3 regions of the Alloalcanivorax sp. C16-2 genome follow, and region 1 is predicted to be linked to each of the others. Evidence: predicted binding sites of a transcription regulator. Region 1 holds the regulator's gene; each other region holds the start of a gene.
What was found. Region 1 encodes sigma-54, which starts transcription at its own class of promoters, with help from an activator protein. Its sites were predicted from a motif close to TGGCACNNNNNTTGCTNT; they were not measured.
Positions count from the first base shown of each region.

Region 2: ACLD02_RS05810 (putative urea ABC transporter substrate-binding protein) is a predicted target of sigma-54. The motif match lies at 1,923-1,940, and genes of this name have one in related genera.
Region 3: ACLD02_RS14695 (circularly permuted type 2 ATP-grasp protein) is a predicted target of sigma-54. The motif match lies at 5,303-5,320, and genes of this name have one in related genera.

Region 1 is NZ_JBKFTL010000002.1:615,385-625,378, forward strand. It holds gene hisD (histidinol dehydrogenase) at 1-377, opposite strand, end outside; gene hisG (ATP phosphoribosyltransferase) at 374-1,027, opposite strand; gene murA (UDP-N-acetylglucosamine 1-carboxyvinyltransferase) at 1,046-2,311, opposite strand; gene ACLD02_RS13100 (BolA family protein) at 2,337-2,591, opposite strand; gene ACLD02_RS13105 (phospholipid-binding protein MlaC) at 2,686-3,342, opposite strand; gene ACLD02_RS13110 (KpsF/GutQ family sugar-phosphate isomerase) at 3,619-4,587, shown strand; gene ACLD02_RS13115 (KdsC family phosphatase) at 4,587-5,090, shown strand; gene lptC (LPS export ABC transporter periplasmic protein LptC) at 5,087-5,638, shown strand; gene lptA (lipopolysaccharide transport periplasmic protein LptA) at 5,619-6,194, shown strand; gene lptB (LPS export ABC transporter ATP-binding protein) at 6,195-6,920, shown strand; gene ACLD02_RS13135 (RNA polymerase factor sigma-54) at 7,044-8,498, shown strand; gene hpf (ribosome hibernation-promoting factor, HPF/YfiA family) at 8,544-8,843, shown strand; gene ptsN (PTS IIA-like nitrogen regulatory protein PtsN) at 8,867-9,340, shown strand; gene rapZ (RNase adapter RapZ) at 9,364-9,994, shown strand, end outside.
Region 2 is NZ_JBKFTL010000001.1:1,211,104-1,221,097, reverse strand. It holds gene ACLD02_RS05825 (glutathione peroxidase) at 23-589, shown strand; gene ACLD02_RS05820 (hypothetical protein) at 654-971, shown strand; gene ACLD02_RS05815 (dienelactone hydrolase family protein) at 1,009-1,782, shown strand; guanidine-I (ykkC/yxkD leader) riboswitch at 1,996-2,095, shown strand; gene ACLD02_RS05810 (putative urea ABC transporter substrate-binding protein) at 2,152-3,222, shown strand; gene ACLD02_RS05805 (ABC transporter permease) at 3,248-4,063, shown strand; gene ACLD02_RS05800 (ABC transporter ATP-binding protein) at 4,073-4,867, shown strand; gene ACLD02_RS05795 (urea amidolyase associated protein UAAP1) at 4,864-5,580, shown strand; gene ACLD02_RS05790 (urea amidolyase associated protein UAAP2) at 5,592-6,230, shown strand; gene uca (urea carboxylase) at 6,316-9,927, shown strand; gene ACLD02_RS05780 (glycine betaine ABC transporter substrate-binding protein) at 9,905-9,994, opposite strand, start outside.
Region 3 is NZ_JBKFTL010000003.1:227,101-237,094, reverse strand. It holds gene ACLD02_RS14720 (NAD(P)/FAD-dependent oxidoreductase) at 1-152, shown strand, start outside; gene ACLD02_RS14715 (hypothetical protein) at 621-1,016, shown strand; gene ACLD02_RS14710 (proteasome-type protease) at 1,358-2,080, opposite strand; gene ACLD02_RS14705 (transglutaminase domain-containing protein) at 2,103-2,897, opposite strand; gene ACLD02_RS14700 (alpha-E domain-containing protein) at 2,894-3,823, opposite strand; gene ACLD02_RS14695 (circularly permuted type 2 ATP-grasp protein) at 3,817-5,253, opposite strand; gene ACLD02_RS14690 (electron transfer flavoprotein subunit alpha/FixB family protein) at 5,576-6,505, opposite strand; gene ACLD02_RS14685 (electron transfer flavoprotein subunit beta/FixA family protein) at 6,505-7,254, opposite strand; gene ACLD02_RS14680 (4Fe-4S dicluster domain-containing protein) at 7,815-9,470, shown strand; gene ACLD02_RS14675 (hypothetical protein) at 9,685-9,834, opposite strand; gene ACLD02_RS14670 (LysR family transcriptional regulator) at 9,965-9,994, shown strand, end outside.

The DNA of each region.
Region 1 (9,994 bases):
AGGGCGGTGACCTGCTGGCCCAGCAGGGTGCCATCGGCATCCCGGTAGCTCCAGGACTCCTGCTTCTGACGCTCGTGGTAGTCGCGCACCCGCTCGGCGGCGGCTTCCAGGGCCTGGCGTTGCTCGGCGGGCAGACGCGCCAGTGCCGCCTCCAGTTCGTCGCGCTCCACGGTCAGATCGGCCATGGAACCGGCCTGGCGGCGATCAAAGCGGTTGGTGTATTCCACCACAGCGGCGTCGCCACGTTTGGCCACGTCGCGGAGGATGGCGCGCACTCGCTCGCCCACCTCTTCGTCACGCTCTTCGCTCCAGGCGGTGAGCGCGCTCAGGCGTTCGCTGAAATCACTGTCACGGGTGTCGAGGCGGGTCGTTTTCATGCCGGGGTCCGTCGTTTCGCTACCGCTTGTTCCAGTTTATCCAGAATACCCTGAATGTCCGCGTGACGAGTCTTCATGCTGGCCCGGTTGACCACCACCCGGGACGAAATATCGTCGGCGATGGTCTCGGTGGGCTCCAGGCCATTGGCGCGCAGGGTGTTGCCGGTGTCGACGATGTCCACGATGCGGTCCGCCAGGCCCACCAGGGGCGCCAGTTCCATGGCCCCGTACAGCTTGATGATCTCGGCCTGCTTGCCCTGGCGGGCGAAGTAGGAGCGCGCCACGTTGACGAACTTGGTGGCCACCCGCACCCGGCCACTTACCGGCGGCGCATCCTTGAGCGCGGCCACCATCAGCTTGCAGCGGGCGATTTCCAGATCCAGGGGCTCGAACAGGCCCTCGGCGCCGTGCTCCATGAGCACGTCCTTGCCGGCCACGCCCAGGTCGGCGCCACCGTGCTGCACATAGGGCGGCACGTCGGTGGCGCGGATCACGATGATGCGTACATCGTCCCGGGTGGTGTCGAAGATCAGCTTGCGGGAGGCGGACGGGTCCTCCAGCAGCTCGATGCCCGCCTCCTTGAGCAGAGGCAGCGTGTCCTTGAGGATGCGCCCCTTGGAGAGGGCGATGGTCAGGGGTGTGGTAGCCATGTTCAGGGGTTCGCGCTCTTATCGGCCCGGCACGCGACGGATGGTCGCGCCCAGGGATTGCAGTTTTTCCTCGATGCACTCGTAACCACGGTCAATGTGGTAGATGCGGTCCACGGTGGTGTCGCCCTCGGCCGCCAGGCCAGCGATCACCAGGGACGCCGAGGCGCGCAGGTCGGTGGCCATCACCGGCGCGCCGGTAAGGCTTTCCACGCCACGGCAGATGGCGGTGTTGCCCTGCACCTCGATGTCGGCGCCCATGCGGTTCATTTCCTGCACGTGCATGAAGCGGTTCTCGAACACCGTCTCGACGATGGTGCCGGTGCCCTCGGCGATGATATTGAGCGCCATGAACTGGGCCTGCATGTCAGTGGGCATGGCCGGATACGGCGCGGTGCGCAAGCTCACCGCCTTGGGCCGGCGGCCTTCCATGTCCAGGCTGATCCAGTTGTCGCCGGTCTCGATGCGGGCGCCGGCTTCCTCCAGTTTCTGAAGCACCGCGTCCAGCAGGCTCGGATCGGTGTCCTTGCATTTGATGCGCCCGCCGGTGATGGCCGCGGCGATCAGATAGGTACCGGTCTCGATGCGGTCGGAGATCACGTCATGGTGGCAGCCGCCCAGCTTGGGCACGCCTTCCACGATGATGGTGTCCTTACCGGCATCACGCACCTTGCCGCCCATGGCATTGATGAAGTTGGCCAGATCCACCACTTCCGGTTCCCGGGCGGCGTTCTCCAGGATGGTGGTGCCATCGGCCAGGGCGGCGGCCATCAGCAGGTTCTCGGTGCCGGTTACTGTGACCGTGTCCATGACGATGCGAGCGCCCTTGAGGCGACCGTCCACGCTGGCGTGCACATAGCCGTTGGTCACCTCGATGTCGGCGCCCATGGCCTCCAGGCCGCGCAGGTGGATATCCACCGGTCGCGAGCCGATGGCACAGCCACCGGGCAGCGACACCGAGGCACGACCGAAGTGGGCCAGCAACGGCCCCAGCACCAGAATCGAAGCGCGCATGGTCTTCACCAGCTCATAGGGCGCGGTGAGGTCCTCGATGCAGGTCGGGTCCACCTCCACGTTGAGGCGGTCGTCGATCACCACGTGCACGCCCATGCGGCCGAGCAACTCGATCAGGGTGGTCACGTCCTGCAAGTGCGGCAGGTTGCCCACCGTCACCGGCTCGCCCGCCAGCAAGGTGGCGGCCAGAATCGGCAACGACGAGTTCTTGGAACCGGAAATGCGGATTTCGCCGTCCAGGCGTTTGCCACCGGTGATGATCAGTTTGTCCATGGAACGCTCTCTCAGGGCCTGGCGGTCAGGCGATGCCCATCTTCTGGGCCTTGTCCCACTCGGCGCGGGTGAAGGTTTTGAGGGACACGGCGTGAATGCTGTTGTCCTTGAGGTGATCGTCGATGCAGGCGTAGATCAACTGCTGCCGCTTGACCGGCAGCAGGCCTTCGAAGGCATCGGATATCACGCGGATCAGGAAGCGGTCGCCCTCCCCTTCCACGGCCACGTCGGCGCCATCGAAGCCGGCTTCCACCAGCGCCTTCACGTCTTCCGGGTTCATGGTCGCTCCTTACAATACTGAACGGCGAATGATACGCGAGGGCCGGCGGGCTTGTCATGCGGGGCCGACGGTGGCCGGCCCCGGGAACGGGGCGTTACTGGCCGCCTTGGGGAGCGCCTTCCACGTTCACTTTTTCTTCCACGTCGGCGTTTTCCGCCGACCAGTTGTCGATGGCCTGGTCCATGTCGCCGTACTGCTGCATGGACTGGGCGAACTGCGCCTGATAGACGGCGCGCAGATCCAGCCCGTTGACGAACACATTGATCACTTTCCAGTCATCACCACTCTGGAACAGCGTGAAGTAGACCGGGATCACCTTGCCGTCCTTGGTGGTGCCCTGCACGCGCACCCGGGCATAATTACCCTTGCGGTCTTCCTCGCGCAGCGGCAACACCTCGATCTTCTGCCCCTGGTACATGGTCACCCCGGAGGCATAGGTGTTGATCAGGCTGTTCTTGAACACGTCCAGGAAGCGGTATTTCTGTTCGCGGCTGGCGTCGTTGAAATAATCGCCCATCACCATCCGGGTGATGCGCTTGAAATCCACCAGTGGCACCAGTTCTTCACGCACCAGTTCACGGGCGTACTCCGGCTCCTGATTCAAGCGCTGGCGATTTTCGTCGATCAAGGTGGTCATGCGCTCCACCGTGTCCTGCACCAGCTCGCGGGGGTCCTGGGCCGCCTGCGCCAGGCCGGCCAGGCCCAGCAGACACAGCGCCAGAACGGCCGCGAAGCGTTGTTTCAAGGTCATACGTCACTCCCTGTCGTTGTCGTGGGCTCCGGTTGTACGGTTTTCGCGCCGGAGTGTCCAGGCGTTTACCGTTGGAGTGCGGTAGCCGTGGCCGGGTTCCGTTCGCGGTGATCGCGGCATGGGCGGGCATTCAACTTCGCGGGAGCGGTTTCGGCCGCGATAGAAAGGACCAGCGTGGAACGCAGCCACCCCGGGAGAGGTCTGATCCCGGTCGAGGGCAGTCATTGGCCCGCCCGCCAGTGTATAATCGCCGCCAGCGAGGAGACACGAGACACCATGAGCAACAAGCATATCGCCACCGCCCGCCGTGTACTGGACGAGGAAGCCCGCGCCGTGGCGGCGCTGAGTGAGCGCGTCAGCGACGATTTCGAACGGGCCTGTGACCGCATTCTCCAATGCCGGGGCCGGGTGATCGTCACCGGCATGGGCAAAAGCGGCCATATTGGCAGCAAGGTGGCCGCCACCCTGGCCAGCACCGGCACCCCCGCCTTCTTCGTGCACCCCGGCGAAGCCTCCCACGGCGATCTGGGCATGATCACCAGCGACGACGTGGTGCTGGCGCTGTCCAATTCCGGCGAGACCGGCGAGATTCTCACCATTATCCCGGTGATCAAACGCAAGGGCAGCGGCCTGATCAGCATGACCGGCCGACCGGAATCATCCCTGGCGCGGCTCTCAGACGTTCACCTGGACGTGGCCGTGGAAGAGGAAGCCTGCCCGCACAACCTGGCGCCCACCTCATCCACCACCGCCACCCTGGCCATGGGCGACGCCCTGGCCATCGCCCTGCTGGAGGCGCGCGGCTTCACCGCCGAGGACTTCGCCCTCAGCCACCCGGGCGGCAGCCTGGGCCGGCGGCTTCTGCTCAAGGTCGACGACATCATGCATACCGAGGAACGCCTGCCCCGGGTACACCGCGACGCGGGCTTGTCCGAGGCGCTGCTGGAAATGACCCGCAAGGGGCTCGGCATGACCACCGTGGTCGACGACGCCGGCCTGCTGGTGGGGCTGTTCACCGACGGCGACCTGCGCCGCACCCTGGAAAAGGGCCTGGACATCCGCCAGGCGGGCATCGCCGAGGTAATGTCCACCCACCCGGTAACCATGGCGCCGGGCCAGCTCGCCGCCGAGGCGCTGCAGATCATGGAAACCCGCAAGATCAACGGCCTGATCGTCTGTGATGCCGAGCGCCGTCCGCTGGGCGCGCTCAACACCCAGGACCTGCTGCGCGCCGGGGTAATGTAATGGCTTTCCCGATTTCCGCCGACGACGCCCGCGCCCTGCGCCTGATGGCCTTCGACGTGGATGGCGTGATGACCGACGGTCGTCTTTATTTTGGCCCCGAGGGCGAAGCGCTCAAGGTGTTCAACACCCTGGACGGCCACGGCCTGAAGAAACTGGCCGCCAGCGGCGTCACCCTGGCCATCATCACCGGTCGCGATACCCCCATGGTGGCGCGCCGCGCCCGGGACCTGGGCATCGCCCATGTGATTCAGGGCCGTGAGGACAAGGCCGAGGCGCTCGCCGATCTGGCCGCCTCCCTGGGCATCGACGCCGGGGAAACCGGCTACGCCGGCGACGACGAGCCGGATGTGGGCGCCCTGCGATGGGCGCGGATCACCTTCGCCCCGGCCAACGCCCACGCCTGCGCCAAGGACGCCGCCGACCATGTCACCACCGCCCGCGGCGGCGAGGGCGCGGTGCGTGAGATCTGCGACGCCCTGATCGCCCTGCGGGAGGCGCCATGAAGCGTCAGGGTCTGCTCAGTGCCACCGGGGTGATCCTGCTCGGCCTGATCGTGCTGATGACCCTGCACGAGTGGGACAACCCCCTGGAGGAAGACCGCGAGGCCTTCCTCAACGCGCCGCTGATCATCGCCGACAACATCACCGCCAAGGCCTATGACCCGGAAACCGGGCAGGTGCAGTACGACCTCAAGGCCGACCATCTGGAACAGTACCAGCGCCAGGCCCTGACCCAGCTCATCGCCCCGGACCTGCGCATGGAAAATGAAAACGGCGCCTGGACCATCCACTCCCAGCGTGGTGAAGTGCGCGACAATGGCGACGTCATCGTCTTCCTGGACCAGGTCAAGGCCCACAGCGAAACCAACGGTGTCGACCTGACCACCGGGGAGTTGCGCTATCTGAACAAGGAAAACCGGGTGCGCGCGCCCGGTGATCTGACCCTGCGCCACCGGGACGGCAGCACCCGGGCGGGCCGCATGGACGCCGACTTGACCAGCGGCGAAATGACCCTCGAACAAGGAGTGGTAAGTGAATTCACGGGTAATTGATCCGCGCCGCCTGGGCCTGATGCTCGGCCTGCTGCTCACCGGCCTGGCCGGCGCCGCCCAGCCCCCCGGCGGCCAGCCGGTGGAAGTAAGCGCCGACAGCGCCACCTTCGAGCAGAGCGCCGGCACCGGCGTGTACCGGGGCAACGCGGAAATGATCCAGGGCAACCGCCACCTGTACGCCGACGTGATCCGCCTGTTCACCGAAAACAATGAACTGGTGCGCGTCGAGGCCACCGGCAATCCGGTGCGCATGAAGGAAGGCAAGGAACTGCAGGCCCGCGCCAGCAACCTGGTCTACGACCTGACCACCCGCCGCCTGGTGCTCACCGGCGACGCCCATGTGGACCACCAGGGCAACACCTTCGAGGGTGCCCGCGTGGAATACAATCTGGATTCCCGGCGGGTGGACGCCAGCAGCGAGGGCGACAAGCGGGTGCGCCTGGTGATCCCGGCCAAGAACACCGGAAAAGCCGGCGACACCGACGATGAGCAGCCGGCCACCGATGGCGATGCCGGCGGCAGCGACAACCAGCAGGACCAGGCGGAGACTCCCTGAATGGCACATCTGAGCGCCCATAACCTGGCCAAGAGCTACAAGAACACCCGCGTCATCGAGGACGTGTCCCTGGAAGTGGAAGCCGGCCAGATCGTCGGCTTGCTGGGCCCCAACGGCGCCGGCAAGACCACCTGCTTCTACATGATCGTGGGGCTGGTGGCCGCCGACGCCGGTCGCATCGAGATCAACGGCAACGACATCACCCACCTGCCCATGCACGGTCGCGCCCAGCGCGGCATCGGCTACCTGCCCCAGGAGGCGAGCATCTTCCGCCGCCTGACCGTGGAGCAGAACATCATGGCGATCCTGGAAACCCGCAAGAACCTGTCCAACGAAGAGCGCAAGGAGCGCCTGGAGAACCTGCTCCAGGAGTTCCATATCGACCACATTCGCGACTCCATGGGCATGAGCCTGTCCGGCGGCGAGCGGCGGCGCGCGGAAATCGCCCGCGGCCTGGCCACGGACCCGGATTTCATCCTGCTCGACGAACCCTTCGCCGGGGTCGACCCGATCTCCGTGAACGATATCAAAGGCATCATCCGCCACCTCAAGGATCGCGGCATCGGCGTGCTGATCACCGACCACAATGTGCGGGAAACTCTGGACATCTGCGACACGGCCTATATTGTCAGTACCGGGCACATCATCGCCGAGGGCGATTCGTCCTCCATCCTGGGTAACCAGCAGGTTCGGGATGTCTACCTTGGGGCGGACTTCCGGCTCTGAGAGCCGGCTCCCCGCCCTACACCCTCCTCCCCCAAAACGCAATACCTGGCATGATTATTGCTTAATCTGATTTGATGCTGCTATGCTGCCGGTCTTCGCGAGAACAATGACCTCACAGGCAGCATGAAACCCACCCTACAACTGCAAATCGGCCAGCAGCTCACCATGACGCCCCAGCTGCAACAGGCGATCCGCCTGCTGCAACTGTCGACGCTGGACCTGCGCATGGAGATCCAGCAGGCGGTGGAAAACAACCCGCTGCTGGAGCTGGAGGACGGCGCCGAGGACTTCTCCGCCGATGATTCGGACGGCGACGCCGACGGCGATCTCGACCTGGAGCGCGATGACGCCCTCGATGACCTGGTCGAGGGCCAGGTGGAAACCGACAGTGACTGGGACGACCTCTACGTGGGCCAGAGCAGCGCCGGTTCCAGCGGTGAAGGTGACGACGCCGATGCCTGGCAGCAGCGCCACGCCAACCCGGTAACCCTGCTTGAGCACCTGGAATGGCAGCTCAACCTGACCCCGATGAGCGACCGCGACCGGGTGATCGCGCAGATCATTCTCGAAGCCCTGGACGAACGCGGTTACGTAACGGTATCCCTGGCCGACCTGCTGACCACCGCGGAAACCCAGATCAACGACCCGGACGACCCGGTGGAAGAGGACGAGGTGGTGGCCGTGCTGCACCGGCTGCAGCAATTCGATCCGGTGGGCGTGGCCAGCCGCGACCTGGCCGAGTGTCTGGGCGTGCAATTGGCACAATTGCCGGGGGACACCGAACACCTGGGCACCGCCCGGGCCATCCTCGACCATCAGGAACTGCTTGAGAAACACGACTACGCCGGCCTGCGCCGCACCCTCGGCGTGGGCGAGGCGGACCTGGTCGCGGCCCTGGCGGTGCTGCGTACCCTGGACCCCGCGCCCGGGCAACAGATCGGTGGCGAAGAGGTGGATTACGCCGTGCCCGACGTGGTGGTGCGCGCCCATCGCGGCGGCTGGCGGGTGGAACTCAACGAGGAAGTGCTGCCCAAGGTCAACCTGCATGCCCAGTACGCCCACATGGCCCGCCAGGTAGGCGGTGAAGACGGCCAGTACCTGCGTAACTGCATGCAGGAAGCCAAGTGGTTCCTGAAAAGCCTGCAAAGCCGCAACGACACCCTGCTCAAGGTGGCCAGCCGCATCGTCGAGGTCCAGCAGGACTTCTTCAACTACGGCGAGGAGGCCATGAAACCGCTGGTCCTGGCCGACATCGCCGAGGCGGTGGAAATGCACGAATCCACCATCAGCCGGGTCACCAACCAAAAATTCATGCTGACTCCCCGGGGCGTGTTCGAACTTAAGTACTTCTTTTCCAGCCATGTGGACACGGACGGCGGCGGTGAGTGTTCCTCCACGGCCATTCGTGCCATCATTAAGAAGCTGGTCGCCGCCGAGAACCCTCGCAAGCCGCTCAGCGACAACAAGCTGGCGAACCTGCTCAACGACCAGGGTATCAAGGTGGCGCGCCGCACCGTCGCCAAGTACCGAGAGGCGATGCGAATCCCGTCCTCCAGCGCGCGTAAGCGACTGGTTTGAACGGTAAAAAAGGACATCTCTTTCAATAGAGAGAAGGAGCCAGCTATGCAAATCAACCTCAGTGGCCACCACCTGGATATCACCGACGCCCTGCGTGACTATGTGGACGAGAAATTCTCCAAACTGGAACGCCACTCCGACCAGATCACCAGCATCCAGGTGATCCTGTCGCCGGAGCCCAAGTCCCACAAGGCGGAATCCACCATCCACATTTCCGGTGCCGACCTGTTCGCCACCGCCCACGCGGACGACATGTACGCGGCCATTGACGCCCTGACCAGCAAGCTGGACCGGCAAATCCTCAAACACAAGGAAAAGACCGTGGGCCGTAAGCACGGCCACTAGGTCCGACCCGACAGACCCTGACTATGCGAGTACGTGAACTGCTCACCGAAGACCGCACCTACGACGAGGTAGCGGTTACCAGCAAAAAACGGTTGCTCGATCAGATCGCCCAGCTGGCCGCGGCCAGCTGTGGTGGTCTTAACGAGCAAGAAGTCTTCGACGCCCTGGTGGCCCGGGAAAAACTGGGTTCCACCGGCATCGGCGAGGGCATCGCCATCCCCCATTGCCGGCTCGGCCACTGCGACGCCGCCGTGGGGCTGCTGTTGAAATTGGCGGAGCCGGTGGACTTCGATGCCGTGGATGGCCGCCCGGTGGATCTTGTGTTCGTGCTCCTGGTGCCCGAACAGAACCCGGAACAGCATCTCAAGACGCTCAGCCACCTGGCCAACCTGTTCAACGACGACGACTATCGTGACGATCTGCGCCATGCCAGGGGCAGCCACCATCTTTACCAGACGGCGGTGGAGTCGGAAGCGGAAATACGCCTGGCCTCCTGATCACACCGGAACCGTCGCGCCTTATGAAACTGACCATCCTCAGCGGTCGCTCCGGCTCGGGCAAGACCACCGCCCTGCAAGCGCTGGAAGACCATGGCTATTACTGCGTGGACAACCTGCCCCTTGGCCTGTTGCCTACCCTCGCCGCCCAACTCCAGAATGAGGAACACGCCCTGGAACGGGTCGCCGTGGGCGTGGACGCGCGCAACCTGCCACGCCAGTTGCTGGCCTTCAACCACATCATCGAGGAACTGCGCCAGCAACAGCTGGACACCGAGATCATCTTCCTGGAGGCGGAGCCGGCCACCCTGCTCAAGCGCTTCAGCGCCACCCGGCGCCGTCACCCGTTGAGCGGCGACGAACGCACCCTGGCCGACGCCATCGCCCTGGAAGCGCGCCTGCTCGCCGACATCCGCATGCTCGCCGACCTGGTCATCGACACCAGCAACCTGGATGTGCACACCCTGCGCAACATGATCCGCCAGCGGGTAGCGCGCCGGGACGTGCGGCTGTCCCTGCTGATCCAGTCGTTCGGTTACAAGAACGGCCTGCCCCACGATGCGGACCTGGTATTCGACGTACGCGCCCTGCCCAACCCGCACTGGCAGGGAGACCTGCGTCCGCTCACCGGGCGTGACGAAAAGGTGGCCGAGT
Region 2 (9,994 bases), on a different contig from region 1:
TGATCCATCAGAGGAACAGCCGATGAGCCCGCTACGTTTCATCCTTGCCTGCGCCCTGGGCCTGGGCAGTCTGCTGCTCGGCGGCCCGGCCCGCGCCGCCGACGGCGAAGCCGCCTGCCCCGCCCTGTTTCAGCATGAAGCGCGCAAGCTGCACAGCAAGGAGGACGTGGATCTCTGCGCCCTGACCACCGGCAAGGTGGTGCTGGTGGTGAATACCGCCAGCCAGTGCGGGTTCACGCCCCAGTTCAAGGGCCTGGAAGCGCTCTACAAGACGTATCGGGATCAGGGACTGGTGGTGCTGGGTTTCCCCTCCGACGCTTTTCGCCAGGAACTGGACGATGAAGGCGCCACCGCCAAGGTCTGCTACGTGAACTACGGCGTGACCTTCCCCATGATGGCCACTTCCCCGGTGCGCGGGCCGGACGCCAATCCGGTGTTCCAGGCACTCAATCGCGCCGCCGGCGAGCCGGAATGGAATTTCAACAAATACCTGGTAAACCGGGACGGCGAGGTGCTTCGCCACTTCCCGTCCTCCGCCAAGCCCCGGGGCGGCGAGCTGGAGGCGGCGGTCCAGGCGGCGCTGCGCTGACATCTGGCGGCGCCGTGCCGGCGCTGCTATGGTGTCAGGTTCAATACCGGTAATCGCCAGTCCGATGAAAGTCCGCAACAGTAAGGAACAGCAACGCCAGCGCCTGCGGCGGGATATGGAGCGGTTCCTTTCCCGGGGTGGACGCATCGAGGAAGTGCCCAGCGGCACGTCCGGCGATAACCCGGACCAGCCCCGGCAACGGCGTGCCTTCCCCTTCGCCCAGACACCGCGTGCCACGCGCACGGACCTGTCGCAGTTGGCGGCGGCCATCGATGCGCGCAAGAAGCACGGCAAGCGCCGCCCGTCCCGGCAGGCCGGCCCGCGCCGCCGCCTGATCTACGACGATTTCGGTGAGCCGCTGCGCTGGGTCTGGGACGACTGATTCAAGACAACTCCATTCCGAGTAGAAGGAACCCCTCATGAAACGCTTGAGCGCTTTGATCTGTTTGCTGTTGTGGGCCGGCAGCGCCACCGCCGAGGTGTTGGAACAGGCGGTCACCCTGCCCGGCGGCGTCGGCGACGGCGTGCTCTACATGGACGACGACCTGGACCGGACCACCGCCGGCGTGATCGTGGTGCATGAGTGGTGGGGCCTGAATGACTATGCCCGTAACCGGGCCCGGCTGCTGGCCGATGAGGGCTATGTGGCGATTGCCGTGAACCTCTATGACAAGGGCAAGGTGGCCGGCCACCCGAACGACGCCAAGACCTTCATGCAGGAGGCGCTGGCCAACCCGGAAAAGACCACCGCCCGCTTCAACGCCGCCAAGAAACTGCTGCGCGACCAGCAATACGTGGACAATGATCGCATCTTCGCGGTGGGTTACTGCTTCGGTGGCGGCGTGGTGCTGGAACAGGCCCGGCGCGGCAACGATCTGGCCGGCGTGGCCAGCTTCCACGGCACGCTGGGCACCGAGAAGCGCGCCACCGCCGGCGATGTCCAGGCGCGGGTTCTGGTGGCCACCGGCCAGGCCGACCCCATGGTGCCCGCCGATCAGGTGACCGCCCTGGTGAAGGAAATGACCGACGCCGGCGTGGACTTTCAACTGCTCAGTTTTCCCGGCGCCCAACATGGCTTCACCAACCCGCGGGCCGACCAGCTGGGCCAGCGTTTCGAGCTGCCGCTGGCCTACGACCGGCAAGCCGACCTGATCAGCTGGCAAGCGCTGATGGACTTCATTGAACAACCCTGAATGGCACAACCCTGCCCCACCGGCCGCGCCCCAAAAAGGGGCGCCGCGCACCACAATGGCACCACCCGGCGCCCCGTTTTAGCCCTTCCTCCCCTGCCCCGACCGGGGCGATCCCTTGCAAAACAGCCACTTGCCGATCCTGGCACCGGACTTGCTCCGCTAAATCACAGGAATCGAATGGCACTGTCGCCATCACGACCCGGACAATTCGGAAAAATGGATCGCTAGGGTTCCGGTGGGCTTCGCCCACGACTGGTCCGAGAGCGATCGACCTTCTAGCAAGGTTACACGGCGGGACAAAAGCCCGGGAGGACACCATGACGACCGTGTCATTGGATTCCTCACCGTCATAGCCTGAAGGAGGTCGACATGACCCGTATTCTGACTGCTTGCCTCTCCGCGGCCGCGCTGCTGGCGCTCTCCGCCCTCCCCAAACCGGCCCTGGCCGCCGCTGAACGCGACGACTTCAAAGTCTGCTGGTCCATCTATGTGGGCTGGATTCCCTGGGAGTACGGCGACGCCCAGGGCATCGTCGACAAATGGGCGGACAAGTACGACATCAGCATCGACGTGGTGCAAATCAACGACTACATCGAATCCATCAACCAGTACACCGCCGGCCAGTACGACGGCTGCACCATGACCAACATGGATGCGCTGACCATTCCCGCCGCCGGCGGCGTGGATACCACCGCCCTGATCGTCGGTGACTTCTCCGACGGCAACGACGGCATCATCCTCAAGGACAAAAGCAAACTGGCGGACATCAAAGGCCAGAATGTCAATCTGGTGGAGCTTTCCGTTTCCCACTATCTGCTGGCCCGTGCCCTGGAAACCGTGGGCCTGAGCGAGCGCGACGTGGACGTGGTCAATACGTCCGACGCCGATCTGGTCGCCGCCTACCAGACCGATGACGTGAGCGCCGTGGTGACCTGGAACCCCTTGCTGAGTGCCATCACCGAACAGCCCGATGCCCACCTGGTGTTCGACTCCTCGCAAATCCCCGGTGAAATCATCGACCTGATGGTGGTCAACACCGACACCCTCAAAGCCAACCCGAAACTGGGCAAGGCCCTGGCCGGTGCCTGGTACGAGATCATGGAAAACATGCGCGACCAGGGGGAAACCGGCAAGCAGGCGCGCACCGCCATGGGCGAGATCGCCGGCACCGACCAGGCCGGTTTCGAAGCCCAACTGAAAGCCACCCGCATGTTCTATGAACCCGCCGACGCGGTGGAATTCGTCAACAGCCCGGACGTGAAAACCACCATGCAACGGGTGGCGGAGTTCTCCTTCGAGCATGGCCTGCTGGGCGAAGGCGCCCCGGACGCCGGCTTCGTGGGCGTGGAAACACCCTCCGGCGTGTTCGGCAGCGAAGGCAACGTGAAGCTGCGCTTCGACCCCACCTACATGAAGATGGCCGCCGACGGCGCGCTTTGATCCATAACGCCGGCCGGGAGCCGTCATGAAGAAGCTGATCAACCGTCAAGCCGGCCCGGTGGGCCGCTGGGCCCTGGGCCTGCTGCCCTTCGTGGTGCTGGTGGTGCTCTACCTGGTGGCCTCGGACGCGCGCCTGGCGGCCAACCCCAACGACAAGCTGCTGCCGGATCTGGCCAGCTTCGTGGACGCCATTCAGCGCATGGCCTTCGAGCCCAGCAAACGCAGCGGTGAATACCTGCTCTGGGTGGACACCCTGGCGAGCCTGGAAAGGCTCGGCATCGGCGTGGTGATCAGCGCCACCCTGGGGCTGGTGTTCGGCATCGTCACCGGTGCCCTGCCCCTGTTCCGGGCCGGCATCTCGCCGCTGGTCACCGGCCTCTCCCTGGTGCCGCCGCTGGCGATCCTGCCGATCCTGTTCATCGTGTTCGGCCTGGGCGAGCTGGCCAAGGTGATGCTCATCATCATCGGCATCACCCCGTTCCTGATCCGCGATTTACAACAGCGGGCCGAGGAGATCCCCACCGAGCAGTTGATCAAGATGCAGACCCTGGGCGCCAACACCTGGCAGATCATCCTGCGCCTGGTGTGGCCCCAGGTGATGCCGCGTCTGATCGGCGCGGTGCGCCTGTCGCTGGGCTCCGCCTGGCTGTTCCTGATCGCCGCCGAAGCGATCGCCGCCACCGAGGGGCTGGGCTACCGCATCTTCCTGGTACGGCGCTATCTGGCCATGGACGTGATCCTGCCCTACGTGGTCTGGATCACCTTCCTGGCGTTCGCCATCGATTTCGCGCTGGCCCGCTACTCACGCTGGCGCTACCCCTGGTTCCACCAGGCGGGGTAAGGAGGAACCATGGCCACCATTGAACTGAAGAATCTGTGGAAGGAATACGGCGACCAGGTGGTGCTGGAGCGCCTCAACGCCGAAGTGGAGGAAGGCGAGTTCGTCACCGTCGTCGGCGCCTCCGGCTGCGGCAAGACCACCTTCCTGAAGCTGCTGCTGGGCACCGAGACCCCGACCCGGGGCCAGCTGCTGCTGGACGGCAAGCCGATCCCGGACGAGCCGGACGAAAGCCGTGGCATCGTGTTCCAGCGCTACTCGGTGCTGCCGCACCTGAACGCCCTCGCCAACGTGATGCTGTGCGGTGAGCTGGAAACCAGCCGCTGGCTGGGCCGCGCCTTCGGCGCCACCCGCAAGCGGCTGCGCGAGCAGGCCGTGGCGATGCTGGAATCCGTGGGCCTGGGCGCCGCCCTGGACAAATACCCCCACGAGTTGTCCGGCGGCATGCAGCAGCGTCTGGCCCTGGCCCAGGCGCTGATCAAGAAGCCGCGCATCCTGCTGCTGGACGAACCGTTCGGCGCCCTGGACCCGGGCATCCGCCGGGACATGCACCAACTGGTCCTGAAGCTGTGGCGCGAGCAGGCACTGACCGTGTTCATGATCACCCATGACCTGGCCGAGGGCTTCTATCTGGGCACCCGGCTGTGGGTGTTCGACAAGGACCGCCTGGACCCGCAAACCCCGGAAAGCTATGGCGCGCGCATCACCTACGACCTGCCCGTGGGCGACAGCGACAAGGGCACCCTGCAATCCATTTCGCAAAACGTGAATAACACGTCCCGCTTACTCGAAGGAGCACCCCGATGACCGAAGCGCTGTACGAGTACACCATGCCCGGCGGCGCGCACTGGTCCTTCCGGATGCGGCGCGGCACCGCCCTGCGCCTCACCGACGTGGACGGCGGCGCCAACGTGGGCATGCTGTTCTATAACCCGGAAGAGAAACTGGAGCGCTACAACGCGCCGGACACCCTCAAGGGCCAGCACACCTTCAAGCTGACCCGGGGCCATTGCCTGTATTCCGACATGGGCCGGGTATTCGCCTCCATCGTCGAGGACGATTTCGGCTGGCACGACACCGTGTGCGGCAACCTGCACCCGGACACCCTGAAGCAGAAATACGGCGAGCACGGCTACCAGCAATACCGCAACGGCTGGTACCTGAGCGGCCACGACAGTTTTCTCGTGGAGATGGCCAAATACGGCCTCACCGAGCGAGACCTGGCCGCCAACCTGAACCTGTTCAGCAAGGTGGCCAGCGGCGACGACGGCGCGCTGTGCTTCGACCCCAGCGCGGCGAAAGCCGGCGCCACCGTCACCCTGCGCTTCGAGATGGACACCCTGGTGCTGATGCACACCTGCCCGCACCCGCTGAACCCGGCGCCGGAGTACCCGAAAAAGAAGGTGCGCATCGAAATGTTCAAGGCGGACCCGGTCACCGAGGACGACTACTGCCTCAACTTCCGTCCGGAAAACGCCCGCGCCTTCGAGAACAACCGCCTGTACTACCTCGGCGCCTGACGGAGAGCCCCATGATCAAAGAGAGCCAACTGCAACCCGAACAGGCCGCGTTCCGTGAAGTGGTGCCCGCCGGCGACTACTTCCTGAAAGTGCTGCGCGCCGGCGAGACCCTGCGCATTCTCGACCTGGAGGGCAACCAGGCCGCGGATACCCTGTTCTACAACGCCGACGATCCCGCCGAGCGCTACAGCGCCATGGACACGGTGCGCGAACAGGGCAACGTCTACCTCACCGCCGGCAGCGTGCTGCGCTCCAACCGCAACAACCCGATGCTGGAAATCACCGCCGACACCTGCGGCCGCCACGATACCCTGGGCGGCGCCTGCGCCACGGAAAGCAATACGGTGCGCTACGACCTGAAAAAGCGCTGCATGCACGCTTGCCGGGACAGCTGGATGCTGGCGATCAACGAGAATGAAGAATACGGGCTGAGCAAGCGCGACATTGCCCACAACATCAATTTCTTCATGAACGTGCCGGTCACCGCCAAGGGCGGCCTGACCTTCGAGGACGGCATCTCGGCGCCGGGCAAGTACGTGGAAATGAAGGCGCTGATGAACATCACCGTGCTGATTTCCAACTGCCCGCAGCTCAACAACCCGTGCAACGGCTACGACCCGACGCCCATCGAAGTGCTGATCTGGCACTGAACGGCGCTCCCGCGCCGCGCCGGGGACGACCCCGGTGAATCGCAACCACGGCGGGACGGCCCGCCAACCGGACGAGTGCCAAGCCATGTTCAACAAGGTACTGATCGCCAACCGGGGCGCCATCGCCACCCGCATTATTCGCACCCTGCGCGCGCTGGGCGTGACCAGCGTGGCCGTCTACGCGGAAGCGGACGCCGACTCCCGCCATGTGGCCCTGGCCGATGAAGCCCTGAGCCTGGGCGACGGCAACGCCGCGCAAACCTATCTGGACCAGGACAAACTGTTCGCGCTGATGGCGGAACACGGCATCGATGCCGTGCACCCCGGCTACGGCTTTCTCAGCGAGAACCCGGACTTCGTGGAACGTTGCGAGGCCAACGGCATCGCCTTTATCGGCCCCACCGCCGCGCAAATGCGCGACTTCGGCCTCAAGCACACCGCCCGGCAACTGGCCGAGGACAGCCAGGTGCCGCTGCTGCCCGGCACCGGCTTGCTTGAAGACCTGGCGGACGCCCGCCGCGCCGCCGCCGACATCGGCTACCCGGTAATGCTCAAGAGCACCGCCGGCGGTGGCGGCATCGGCATGCAGATCTGCGCCGACCCGGCGACCCTGGAAAAAGCCTGGGACACGGTGCGCCGGCTCAGCGCCAACAACTTTTCCAACGACGGCGTGTTCCTGGAGAAATACATCCAGCGCGCCCGTCACATCGAGGTGCAGGTGTTCGGCGACGGCCAGGGCGAGGCTCTGGCCCTGGGCGAACGGGACTGCTCCGCCCAGCGCCGCCACCAGAAGGTCCTCGAGGAAACCCCGGCGCCGAATCTGCCGGAAGAGGTGCGCGCCACCCTGCACGACACCGCCCGCCGGCTGATGGCGGCGGTGCGCTACCGCAACGCCGGCACCGTGGAATTCATCCTCGATCAGGACAGCCACCGCTTTTACTTCCTGGAGGTGAACACCCGACTGCAGGTGGAGCACGGCGTCACCGAGCAGGTCTACGGCGTCGACCTGGTGGACTGGATGGTGCGGCTGGCCGCCGGCGAGCTGCCCGCCCTGGCGGAGCTGGGCGGCAACCTGAGCCCGCGCGGACACGCCATCCAGGCGCGCCTGTACGCGGAAGACCCGAACAAGGACTTCCAACCCAGCGCCGGCCTGCTCACCACCGTGGATTTTCCCGAGGCGGACGGCGACGCCCTGCGCATCGATCACTGGATCGAGACCGGACTGACGGTATCGCCCTACTATGACCCCATGCTCGCCAAGATCATCGTCCACCGGGCGGAACGCGACGCCGCCCTGCGGGCCTTGGAAGACGCCCTGGCCGACACCCTGGTGGAAGGCATCGAGACCAACCGGGGCTACCTGCGCGCGGTACTTGCCGATCCGGTGTTCGCCGACGGGGCCATGACCACCCGCTACCTGAACGACTTCCGTTACCAGCCGCGCACCCTGGACGTGCTGGCCGGCGGCACCCTGACCACGGTGCAGGATTACCCCGGCCGACAGGGCTACTGGCCGGTGGGCGTGCCGCCGTCCGGCCCGTTCGACGCGCTCAGTTTCCGCCTTGGCAACCGGCTGCTGGGTAACGACGAGGACGCCGCCGGCCTGGAGTTCACCCTCAACGGCCCCACCCTGCGCTTCAACAGCGACACCCGCGTCGCCCTTACCGGCGCCGACATGGGCGCCACCCTGGACAATGAGCCGGTGCCCACGCACCGGGCGATCCCGGTGGCGGCCGGCCAGACCCTGAAGCTGGGTAAGGCCGACGGTCGCGGCGCCCGCGCCTACCTGGCGGTGGCCGGCGGCATCCAGTGCCAGCCCTACCTGGGCTCCCGCGCCACCTTCACCCTGGGCCAGTTCGGCGGCCATGGCGGCCGCGCCCTGCGCACCGGCGACGTGCTGCACCTGAGCGACGCCGAGCCGGCACCAGCCGGGGACGTGGCCCTGCCCGAGGGTCTGGCGCCGACCCTGGGCGAGCACTGGGAACTGCGCGTGATCTACGGCCCCCACGGCGCGCCGGACTTCTTCACCGACCACGACATCGAGACCTTCTTCAGCGCCGACTGGCAGGTGCATTACAACTCCAGCCGCACCGGCATCCGCCTGGTGGGCCCGAAGCCGGAATGGGCGCGCCGGGACGGCGGCGAGGCGGGCATGCACCCGTCCAACATCCACGATAACGCCTACGCGGTGGGCACCGTGGACTTCACCGGCGACATGCCGGTGATCCTGGGCCCGGACGGCCCCTCCCTGGGCGGCTTCGTGTGCCCGGCCACGGTGATCGCCGCGGACCGCTGGAAGCTGGGCCAGCTCAAGGCCGGCGACCGGCTGCGCTTTGTACCGGTGAGCCTGGAGGACGCTGACCGGCTGGCCGCCGAGCAGGACGCCTGCCTGGCGACGCCGAAAGCGCCGACCCTGAGCGTGGCCCCGGCGCCATTGGGCTCACCGATTCTGGACCGCCTGGAGGAGCAGGCGGACGGGCCGGAGGTGGTCTACCGGGCCGCCGGCGACCGCTATGTGCTGGTGGAATACGGCCCCCTGGAGCTGGACCTGCGGCTGCGGCTGCGCGCCCACGCCCTGATGCTATGGCTGGAGGACAAGGCCCCGGACGGCATCCTGGAGCTGACCCCGGGCATCCGTTCCCTGCAGGTGCACTTCGATCCGGCGGTGCTGCCCCGGGGCGATCTGCTGGCGCTGCTGAAGAGCGCCGAGTTGACCCTGGACAAGCAGGACGACCTGGAAGTGCCCTCGCGCGTCGTCCACCTGCCTCTGAGCTGGGACGACGAGGCCTGCCGGCTGGCCATCGAGAAGTACATGCAGTCGGTACGCAAGGACGCCCCCTGGTGCCCCAGCAACATCGAGTTCATCCGCCGTATCAACGGCCTGGACAGCATCGACGAGGTAAAGCGCATCCTGTTCGAGGCCAGCTATGTGGTCATGGGCCTGGGCGATGTCTATCTGGGCGCGCCGGTGGCCACCCCTTATGACCCCCGACACCGGCTGGTGACCACCAAGTACAATCCGGCGCGCACCTGGACGGCGGAAAACTCGGTGGGCATCGGCGGTTCCTATCTGTGCGTGTACGGCATGGAAGGCCCCGGCGGTTACCAGTTCGTGGGCCGCACCTTCCAGATGTGGAACCGCTACCAGCGCACCGAGGCGTTCACCCGGCCCTGGCTACTGCGTTTCTTCGATCAGATACGGTTCTACGAGGTGAGCGCCGAGGAGCTCAAGCGCATTCGCCGGGATTTCCCCAAGGGTCGCTACCCGTTCAAGGTGGAGGAAACCACCTTCAACCTGGGCGAGTACCAGCGCTTCCTGGAGCGCAACGCGACCTCCATCGAGGCGTTCACCGAGGCCCGCAACGCCGCCTTCGACGAGGAGCTTCGGCGCTGGGAAGCAAACGGCCAGATGCACTTTGAAAGCCAGCAGGATCTGAACGCCGACGAAGGCGACAGCCTGCCGGAGGGCACCCCGGTGGAAGCGCCCACCGCGGGCAATATCTGGAAGCTGCTGGTGGCCCAGGGCGACACCGTGGAAGAGGGCCAGACCGTGGCGATTCTGGAATCGATGAAAATGGAAATCGAGATCGCCGCGCCGGAGGCCGGCAAGGTGATCCACGTCGCCCGCCAGGAAGGCCAGCAGATCAATGCCGGCCAGGCGGTGATGGTGGTAACTACTGGCCGAGCCACTCGTTGATGCGATCCTGGTGATCGGCGAGGTAGTGATCGATGGCCTCTTCGTAGCTGGTTTCCTGAGCCTCGTC
Region 3 (9,994 bases), on a different contig from region 1:
CGAAACTGAGAATGCACGGCGAGCCGTACCCGGACTTCCTGATCCAGGATCATCGCGATCACGGCCTGGACGGCCTGATCAACCTGCTCGGCATCGAATCCCCCGGCCTCACCGCCGCCCTCGCCCTGGCGGAAAACGTGGCCCGCATCTAAGCCCACCATTACGGCTGAAGCGGCGATATCCCCTGGCGTCGCCCCCGCGTGTGGGGAACACGATGGCGGGTCGCCTCAGTTAGTGAAGGGGGAATATCTCGGAATGTTCAAACCGAAGAGAGTGCTATTGGTGCCACCAAGCGAGACCTCGCAGAGATATTTGGCGAAGCTCTGAAAGGCCGGATCGATACCAGTGATTTTGTCCTTATCGACAGCCGCAGTCGCAACGACCGGCAATTGTCCCCTCCACGGTGCCATGGTATATGTCACGGTTAAAATAATCGAAATATTGGGGGTAATATGAGGATTGCTGTCGCCATTCTGATAACCGTTGCTTGTGCGGGGTGCGCGAGTTCATGGAAGTCGTTGTCTGGCACCCGTATATCCAGCAATGTGCAAGCACAGGAATACAATTCGATTGCGTCGAGCTATCGAGCTCGTCCCACCTTTGTCCAGTTACGCGAGAACATGGGCGGCGAGCATGTGTTGGTGATAACGATGGATGCTTACGGGCCGGAGGATATTGACATATACATACCGCCAAAAGCGGCGCCGGAAGTGCTGGCATTCATCGATAAATATGAGAAATGGGAGTCCCTTGCAAAAGAGAGGGGCGATATGATCTCCAAGGATATCGGAGACGTCCCAAACTTCACCGGATTCAGACTTAAAGCAAAGTTCCATAGCGGGAACGAGAAACACCATTACTTGGTGTTGCAACAATGCGTTTGGCCGTGTGGGCTGAGCGACGGGGATCTTTCCCAGTACTATGACCTGGAACAGGCAAAGAACTTGAAGTCGCTCGTATCTGACTATATGTCAGGCGACATTCATCCGCTTGACGAAGACGAGGTCTACCAATAGGGCCCACTGCTCACTAGCCAACCCCGCTCCGGCGGGGTTTTGCTTTCCAGGCCCTGCCATTCGGCGGGGCTTTTTCGTTTCTGAAGCCTTGAATGGAAACTTCCACCTACACGGCGAAGCGTTCCGCTGGGCATTCAGCTATATCCTCATAATAAATAAAAACGGTGAGATGGAATCTCGTTAATACCGTCGGAGGCTACTCTACCTCCTTCATGAAGCACCTATTCGTATGAGAATCGATGATGAGTCCTTTCCTTTACCCGACTGAACCAGGAACAGAGCCGACTTGCCTGAGCTGGGGCACCCTATCAGGCTCTACCCGAGCCGAAGGCGGTGCCGGCTCACTCCCAGGTCAGGTCGGGGATGCGCTGGAAGACGTCGCGAAGGCCCTGGGACCAGGCTTCGCCGAGCTGGCGGAAACCTTCGTGGTGTTCGTCCACGTTGAAGTGGGCCTGGTCGCTGAAGCTGTCGCGGGGGTAGCGAAGCACGTCCAGGGGCAGGCCCACGGACAGGTTGGAGCGGATGGTGGAGTCGATGCTGATCAGCGCGCATTTGATGCCGTCGTCCAGGGCGGTGTCGTAATCGATGACCCGGTCCAGGATCGGTTTGCCGTACTTGGTTTCGCCGATCTGGAAGTATGGCGTGTCGGCGGTGCATTCGATGAAGTTGCCTTCGGGGTAGACCAGGAACAGGCGCGGCGGCTCGCCCTGGATCTGTCCGCCAACGATGAAGCTGCTGCCGAAATCCACGCCGCCCTGCCCCTGGCCGCTGTCCCGGGCCACCACCTCGCGGCCAGTGGCACCGACGATGCTGGCCACGTCGTAGAGGGAGGCGGCGCCGAACAGGTTGGGCTGGTCGCTGTTGAGCCGCATGCGCATCAGACTCAGCACGCTCTGGGTGGTGGCCAGGTTGCCGGCGGTCATCAAGACGATGACGCGCTCGCCGGGGATCACGAACTTGTGCAGCTTGCGGTAGGTGGCGATCTGGTCGACGCCAGCGTTGGTGCGGGAATCCGCGGCGAACACCAGGCCGTCCTTGAGGGCCAGGGCCACGCAATAGGTCATGCTGTGCTCCGTTCCGCCCGCTTTACTGGTGGTCGCCGCCGGATTGGCGCACCCGTGCCACCGCCTTGAGCGATTCCACGCCGCCGCCATAGCGAACGCCCCGCACCGGGCAGGCATCGAGATAGTCGAGCCCCACCGCCAGCTTGAGGTGATGACGCGGGCGGCGGGTCTGGTTGGTGACGTCGAAAGTGTGCCAGCCGCCGTCCTGCCAGACCTCGGCCCAGGCGTGGCTGGCCACGTGTTCGGAATCGTCGCTGTAAAGATAGCCGCTTACGTAGCGCGCAGGAATCCCCAGGACGCGGCAGCAGGCCAGGAATACATGGGTGTGGTCCTGGCATACGCCCCGACCGACCTGGTAGGCGCTGATCGCGTCGCTGGCCGAATCGGTGGCGCCGGGGGTGAACGGCATGGCCGCGAGAATGCGCTCACTGAGGCGCTCCAGGCGGTCGAGCACCGGCGTGCCGCGATGGGTCTCGGCCAGATCGATCAGCGCCGCGTCGGCGGCGGTGAGCGGCGATATCCGGGAGAACACCAGCGGCGACAGGCGGTCGTCATCGTCCTCGCCATCCTCGTCGGTGATTTCCACCTGGCCGCGGGCGGTGAGCTGGATTCCCTGATGGGGCTGATCCAGGGTCAGCACATGCAGGATATTGTCGTAGCCGTCTGAGGCGCGCTCGGCCCGCTCCGGCAGGTCCAGGTGCCAGTCGAGAATGCGCTGGCGGCGGGATGGGCGCGGCGTCAGCCGCAGGTACTGGGTGCTGTGACGGACCCGCTCGGAATAGCGGTACTCGGTGCGGTGCCGGATGGACAGTTTCATACCACCTCCAGGTATTCCTCGCGGATGGTGTCCGCCAGTTCGTTGATGCGACGCAGAAAGTCGGTCAGATATTCATGCAGGCCGGTGTCCACGATGTGGCCCAGGTCGCCGTACTGCAACCGCGCGAACTGCACCGCCGCCAGCCGTTTGGCGGTCTGGCCGGCATCACCTTCGATGGCCGGCAGCAGCTCGCACAGTTGCTGCACGCAGGAGCGCAATGAACGGGGCACTTCCGGGCGCAGGATCAACAACTCGGCGACCCGTTCAGCGTTGATGGTTTCGCTGTAGATCTCCCGGTAGGCCTCGTAGGCCCCCACCGAGCGCAACAGCGCGTGCCAGCGATAGAAATCCACCGCCGTGTCGCCGGCCAGCACACCGCTACGATGGCGCACATCAAGAATGCGCGCGGTGTTGTCGGCCCGTTCGATGAAGGTGCCCAGGCGCAGGAAGCGGAACGCATCGTTGCGCATGCTGGTGCCGTAGGTGGCGCCCCGGAACAGGTGGGAGCGGTTTTTAACCCAGTCGAAGAACTCGCTGGCGCCGTAGCCTTCCACGCCCAATGCGCGGATGTCTCGCAGCTCCAGCCAGGTGCTGTTGACGCTTTCCCACATTTCCGAGGTGATCTTGCCGCGCACCGCGTGGGCGTTTTCCCGGGCATCACGCAGGCAGTGAAAAATACTGCCGGGGTTATTCTCGTCCAGGGTGAAAAAATGCAACACCCGGTCGATGCGCACTTCGCCATGGAGTTGCTCGTACAGCGCGCCGCTGCCAGTGATTACCAAGGGCGCGCTGATCTCCTCCCGGGCGTTCACGGCGAACGGGATCAGCGACAGGTTCCAGGCCACGTCCAACATGCGGGCGATGTTCTCGGCACGCTCGAAATAGCGCGACAGCCAGTACAGATCCGAGGCGGTACGACTCAGCATGATCCGTCCTCCAGCACCCAGGTGTCCTTGGTGCCACCGCCCTGGGAGGAATTCACCACCAAACAGCCGGCGTGCATCGCCACGCGGGTCAGCCCGCCGGGCACCAGCCGGCTTTCCTTGCCGCTGAGCACGAACGGGCGCAGGTCGATGTGGCGCGGCGCGATGCCCTCGTCGACGAAGATCGGGCAGGTGGACAAGGACAGGGTGGGCTGGGCGATGTAGTTGTCCGGGCGCGCCTTGAGGCGGTCCCGGAACGCGGCCAGCTCCGCCTCGCTGGCCGCCGGGCCCACCAGCATGCCGTAGCCGCCGGCGCCGTGGACTTCCTTGACCACCAGGTCCGGCAAATGGGCCAGCACATGATCCAGCGCCCGGGGATCGCGACACTGCCAGGTGGGCACGTTGGCCAGTATCGGTTCCTCGTCCAGATAGAAGCGGATCATCTCCGGTACATAGGGGTAGATGGATTTGTCGTCACCGACGCCGGTGCCCACGGCGTTGGCAAGGATCACGTTGCCCTGCCGGTACACCGACAACAGGCCCGGCACGCCGAGCATGGAATCCGGCCGGAACGCCAGCGGGTCCAGGTAATCGTCGTCGATGCGCCGGTAAATCACGTCCACCCGCTGGGGGCCGGCGGTGGTTCGCATATAGACGAAGCCGTCCTTGACGAACAGGTCGGCGCCCTCCACCAGTTCGATGCCCATTTGCTGAGCGAGGAAGGCATGTTCGAAGTAGGCGCTGTTAAAGCGCCCGGGGGTGAGCAGCACCACGGTGGGATAGGATACGCCACTGTCCTCCTGGAGGGTTTCCAGTAACAGCGATGGGTAATGCTCCACCGGCGCCACCGACTGGTTGGCGAACAGCTCCGGGAAAAGCCGCATCATCATGCGCCGGTTCTCGATCATGTAGCTGACCCCGGACGGCGTGCGCAGGTTATCCTCCAGCACGTACCAGGTGCCCTCCCCGTCACGGATCAGATCAACGCCGCTGATCTGCGAATACACCTGATTGGGCAGATCCACGTCCTGCATGCAGGGCTGGTACTGGCTGTTGCCGAAGATCTGCTCGGCGGGAATGCGACCGTCGCGGACAATGGCCTGGTCGTGGTAGATGTCGTGCAGGAACATGTTCAGGGCCCGCACCCGCTGCACCGCCCCGGCTTCCAGGTGCCGCCAGTCCCGCGCCGGAATAACCCTGGGCAGGGCATCGAAGGGAATCAGCCGTTCCGTGCCGCTTTCCTCACCGTAAACATTGAAGGTGATCCCGACCCGGTGAAACTGCAGCTCCGCCTCCTGGCGTTTGCGCACCAGGTTGTCCCTGGCCTGACTCAGCAGCCACCGATGGTAGCCTTTGTAGGGATCCCGGACCTTCCCGCCCGGTAGAATCATTTCGTCGTAACCGGAGACTTCCGGCAGGGATAATGACCGCATGGCGCCCTCGCTGGCACGGCCCCGCCACCTTGCGGGGTCCATTCCAGTATGAGCAAAGGCCGTGCCAGCAATTGTAAAGCTTTGCGAAGGGATCGTGCGCCAAAGCGGCGCCCGGGGCGGCCTGTGCGCCACTATGGCGCACGGCATCGGGCAACGCCGTCATCGGGAACGGCGTGTAGGAGCGGCTTCAGCCGCGATCATCGGCGGGTGCCAGCTTCTATCGCGACTAAAGCGGAATGCCGCCAGTCGCTCCTACCGCACCCGGAACGAAAAAGCCCGGCGCGAGGCCGGGCTTTTTCAGGGTCGGTCGTCGAACCGGTTTTCAGAGCTTGCTGTCCAGCTCCGGTACCGCTTCGAACAGATCCGCCACCAGACCGTAGTCGGCCACCTGGAAGATCGGGGCTTCCTCGTCCTTGTTGATCGCCACGATCACCTTGGAGTCCTTCATGCCGGCCAGATGCTGGATCGCACCGGAGATGCCCACCGCCACGTACAGGTTGGGGGCGACGATCTTACCGGTCTGACCCACCTGCATGTCGTTGGGCACGAAGCCGGCATCCACGGCGGCGCGGGAGGCACCGACGGCGGCGCCCAGCTTGTCGGCCACCTTGTAGAGGATCTCGAAGTTATCGCCGTTGCCCATGCCACGGCCACCGGAGATCACGATCTCGGCGCTGGCCAGCTCCGGACGGTCGGACTTGGCCAGTTCCTCGCCCACGAAGGAAGACAGGCCGGAGTCCTTGACCACGTCCAGGCTTTCCACGGAGGCGGAACCACCCTCGGCGGCCACCGGATCAAAGGAAGTGGGACGCACGGTGATCACTTTCTTGGCGTCGGCGCACTTCACGGTGGCAATGGCGTTACCGGCGTAGATCGGGCGCTTGAAGGTATCAGCGTCAACCACGTCGGAGATTTCGGAAATCTGGGCCACGTCCAGCAGCGCGGCGGCGCGCGGCGCGAAGTTCTTGCCGGTGGTGGTGGCGGCGGCCAGAACGTGGCTGTAATCGGCGGCCACTTCAGCAACCAGCTCACCGATGTTCTCGGCCAGCTGGTGCTCGTAGGCGTCGTTGTCGGCGCACAGTACCTTGGCGACACCTTCCGCCTTGGCGGCTTCCTCGGCGACAGCGCCGCAGCCCTTGCCGGCGACCAGAACGGTGATGTCACCGCCAATTTCCTTGGCGGCGGCGATCACGCTGAGCGTCGCCTTGTTCAGCGCGGCATTATCGTGTTCGGCGTAAACTAAAACACTCATCAGATCACCTTCGCTTCGTTCTTCAGTTTGTCGACCAGCTCGTCCACGGAGCCCACGATGATACCGGCCTGACGCTCCGGCGGATTCTCCACCTTCTCGATGGTCACGCGCGGGGTCAGATCAACGCCCAGATCCGCCGGGGTCTTGTTGTCCAGCGGCTTCTTCTTGGCCTTCATGATGTTGGGCAGGGAGGCGTAGCGCGGCTCGTTGAGGCGCAGGTCGGTGGTTACCACCGCCGGCAGCTTCAGTTCCACGGTCTGCAGGCCGCCGTCGACTTCACGGGTAACCTTGACCTTGCCTTCTTCCACGTTCACTTCGGAGGCGAAGGTGCCTTGCGGCATGCCAGCCAGGGCGGCCAGCATCTGGCCGGTCTGGTTATTGTCGTCGTCGATCGCCTGTTTACCGAGGATCACCAGGTCGGGCTTTTCTTCGTCGACGATGGCTTTGAGCGCCTTGGCGATGCCCAGGGGCTGCACGGCTTCATCGGTTTCCACCAGGATGGAACGGTCCGCGCCCAGCGCCATGGCGGTACGCAGCTGTTCCTGGGCGGCCTTGGGACCGATGCTCACGGCCACGATCTCGGAGACCACGCCTTTTTCCTTGAGGCGAACGGCTTCTTCCACGGCGATTTCGCAGAAGGGGTTCATGGCCATTTTCACATTGGCGAGATCAACACCGGAGTTGTCCGCCTTCACGCGAACCTTAACGTTGTAGTCAATGACTCGCTTGATGGGTACAAGAACCTTCATAGGATCCTCGGAATCTTCCACTTGGTGACTTGAGTCGTTTCCGTCCGCGGGCGGTCGCCGGCACTGCGCGCCGGCGCCTGCGGTGGCTGCCACAAAGCAGGGTTTGGAAGCCCACCGAGCCTTGTGGCAACCCGGCCCCCGGGAGGGACGGAAACGATGAAAATGGCGAGACAACGCCGAACACGGGGCCCCGCGCGAGGTCCGGTATCTTGAACGCTACCCCCGGTAAGGTCAATAGGCCGAAAATGCGTAAGCGGATGATTTCGCTGCCAATTGTGTTCACGATAAATGACTCGCCGGTCGCCCATTTTGTTGAAAATCAAACACCTGGCGGCGGATAATCCAAACAGTTGTTTGAGCATTTGTGAAAGAGAGTTTCACATCTGCCCAATTGGTGGTGCCATCCAACGGATGCTTATATACTCGCGCCACCCCAAGAACCTCCGCCCGCACCGGCCAGGCCCAACCGCCTCGGGCCCACGGCGTCACGGCGAGGTCCCGGCCGGCCCCGACAAGGCAAAATAAGGGCCGTAACACAACCGAAAGCTAGGAGACAGGCTGTGGAACGCGAATCAATGGAAGTCGACGTCGTTATCGTCGGCGCCGGTCCCTCCGGTCTGGCAACCGCCTGCCGTTTGGGACAAATCGCCCAGGAAAGCGGCCAGGAACTCAGCGTGGTGGTCGTCGAGAAGGGCTCCGAAGTGGGTGCCCATATTCTTTCCGGCGCGGTGTTCGAGCCGCGCGCGCTGAACGAACTGTTCCCCGACTGGAAAGACAAGGGCGCGCCCCTCAATGCCCCGGTCACCGCCGATGAAATCTATTATTTCACCGGCGCCGACAAGGCCAGCAAGGTGCCCGGCCCGTTCGCCCCGAAAACCATGCACAACGAGGGCAACTACGTGATCTCGTTGGGCAACCTGTGCCGCTGGTTGGCGGAACAGGCCGAGGGCCTGGGCATCGAGATTTTCCCGGGCTTCGCCGCCACCGAAATCCTCTATAACGACGATGGCTCCGTGAAGGGCATCGCCACCGGGGACTTCGGCATTGATCACAACGGCGAAAAGAAAGACAGCTACATGCCGGGCATGGAGCTGCACGCCAAGTACACCGTCTTCTCCGAGGGCTGCCGTGGCCACCTGGGCAAGCAGCTGATGGAGAAGTACAACCTGCGCGAAGGCGTCGATCCGCAGCACTACGGCATCGGCATCAAGGAGCTGTGGGAGATCGACCCGTCCAAGCACCAGAAAGGCCTGGTGATGCACAGCGCCGGCTGGCCGCTGAGCGAATCCGGTTCCCCGGGCGGCGCCTTCCTTTATCACCTGGAAGACAACCAGGTGACCCTGGGCCTGATCACCGACCTGGCCTACTCCAACCCGCACGTCTCGCCGTTCGACGAGATGCAGCGCTGGAAGACCCATCCGGAAGTCAAAAAGTACCTGGAAGGCGGCAAGCGCGTCAGCTACGGTGCCCGCGCCATCGCCAAGGGCGGCCTGCAGTCGCTTCCGAAGATGACCTTCCCGGGGGGCCTGCTGGTGGGCTGCGACGCCGGCACCCTGAACTTCGCCAAGATCAAGGGCAACCACACCGCCATGAAGTCCGGCATGATGGCCGCCGAGACCATCGCCAAGGCGATCGCCGATGGCCGCGCCAGCGACGAACTGGGCGAGTACAAGGACACCTTCGAGAAGAGCTGGGTGTACGAGGAACTGCACCAGCAGCGCAACTTCGGCCCGGCCCAGCACAAGTTCGGCAACCTGCTGGGTTCAGCCTTCGCGTTCGTCGATCTGAACATCTTCAACGGCAAGCTGCCGTTCACCATGCACGATACCACCCCGGACCATGACACCCTGAAGCCGGCGGATCAGTGCAAGAAGATCGATTATCCGAAGCCGGACGGCAAACTGACCTTCAACAAGCTGGATTCGGTGTTTCTGTCCAACACCAACCACGAAGAAGATCAGCCCTGCCACCTGCAGCTCAAGGACCCGAGCATTCCGATCGAGTACAACCTGCCCAAGTACAACGAGCCGGCGCAGCGTTATTGTCCGGCGGGCGTGTACGAGGTGGTGACCGACGAGGAAAGCGGTGACAAGCGGTTCCAGATCAATGCCCAGAACTGCGTGCACTGCAAGACCTGCGACATCAAGGACCCCACCCAGAACATCAACTGGGTGGCACCGGAAGGCACCGGCGGGCCGAACTACCCGAACATGTAAGCGGGTCTCTCGCCGGAACAGGAAAAGCGCCCTTCGGGGCGCTTTTTTTTATGCGCCCCCACCTGACCAGGCACGTAGGAGCGACTTCAGTCGCGATCAGCACCAGTGCCATCTTCATCGCGACTGAAGTCGCTCCTACCGGCGAGTTCCATGCCGGCGGGTTCCATGCCGGTGAATTGCATGCCGGCGAATGCCATGCGGGTGATAGGGGGTTTCAGGTTTCGCGGCGGCGTTTCAGCCAGTCGCGCAGCCTGGTTTCCAGGGCGTGGATCAGGCCCAGGGGCGGCATGGCGGGCATCGGGAACGGCGGTTCCGGCGGGCGCTCGGGCAGGGGTTCGGGGTCGTGGCGGTCGGATCGGTCCATGGCTCACCTCCTGAAGGGCCAAGTTGGCGAAAACGTTCTGCAAGCGCAGGATGGCGCCGCCACCTTGTTCAATCCAACGAAAAGTTCTACATTGACCTTTCAGTTTTTCTGAAAGCATCCCGGAGCCCTCATGCCTTCCTCCCCGGACGCCGCTATGCCG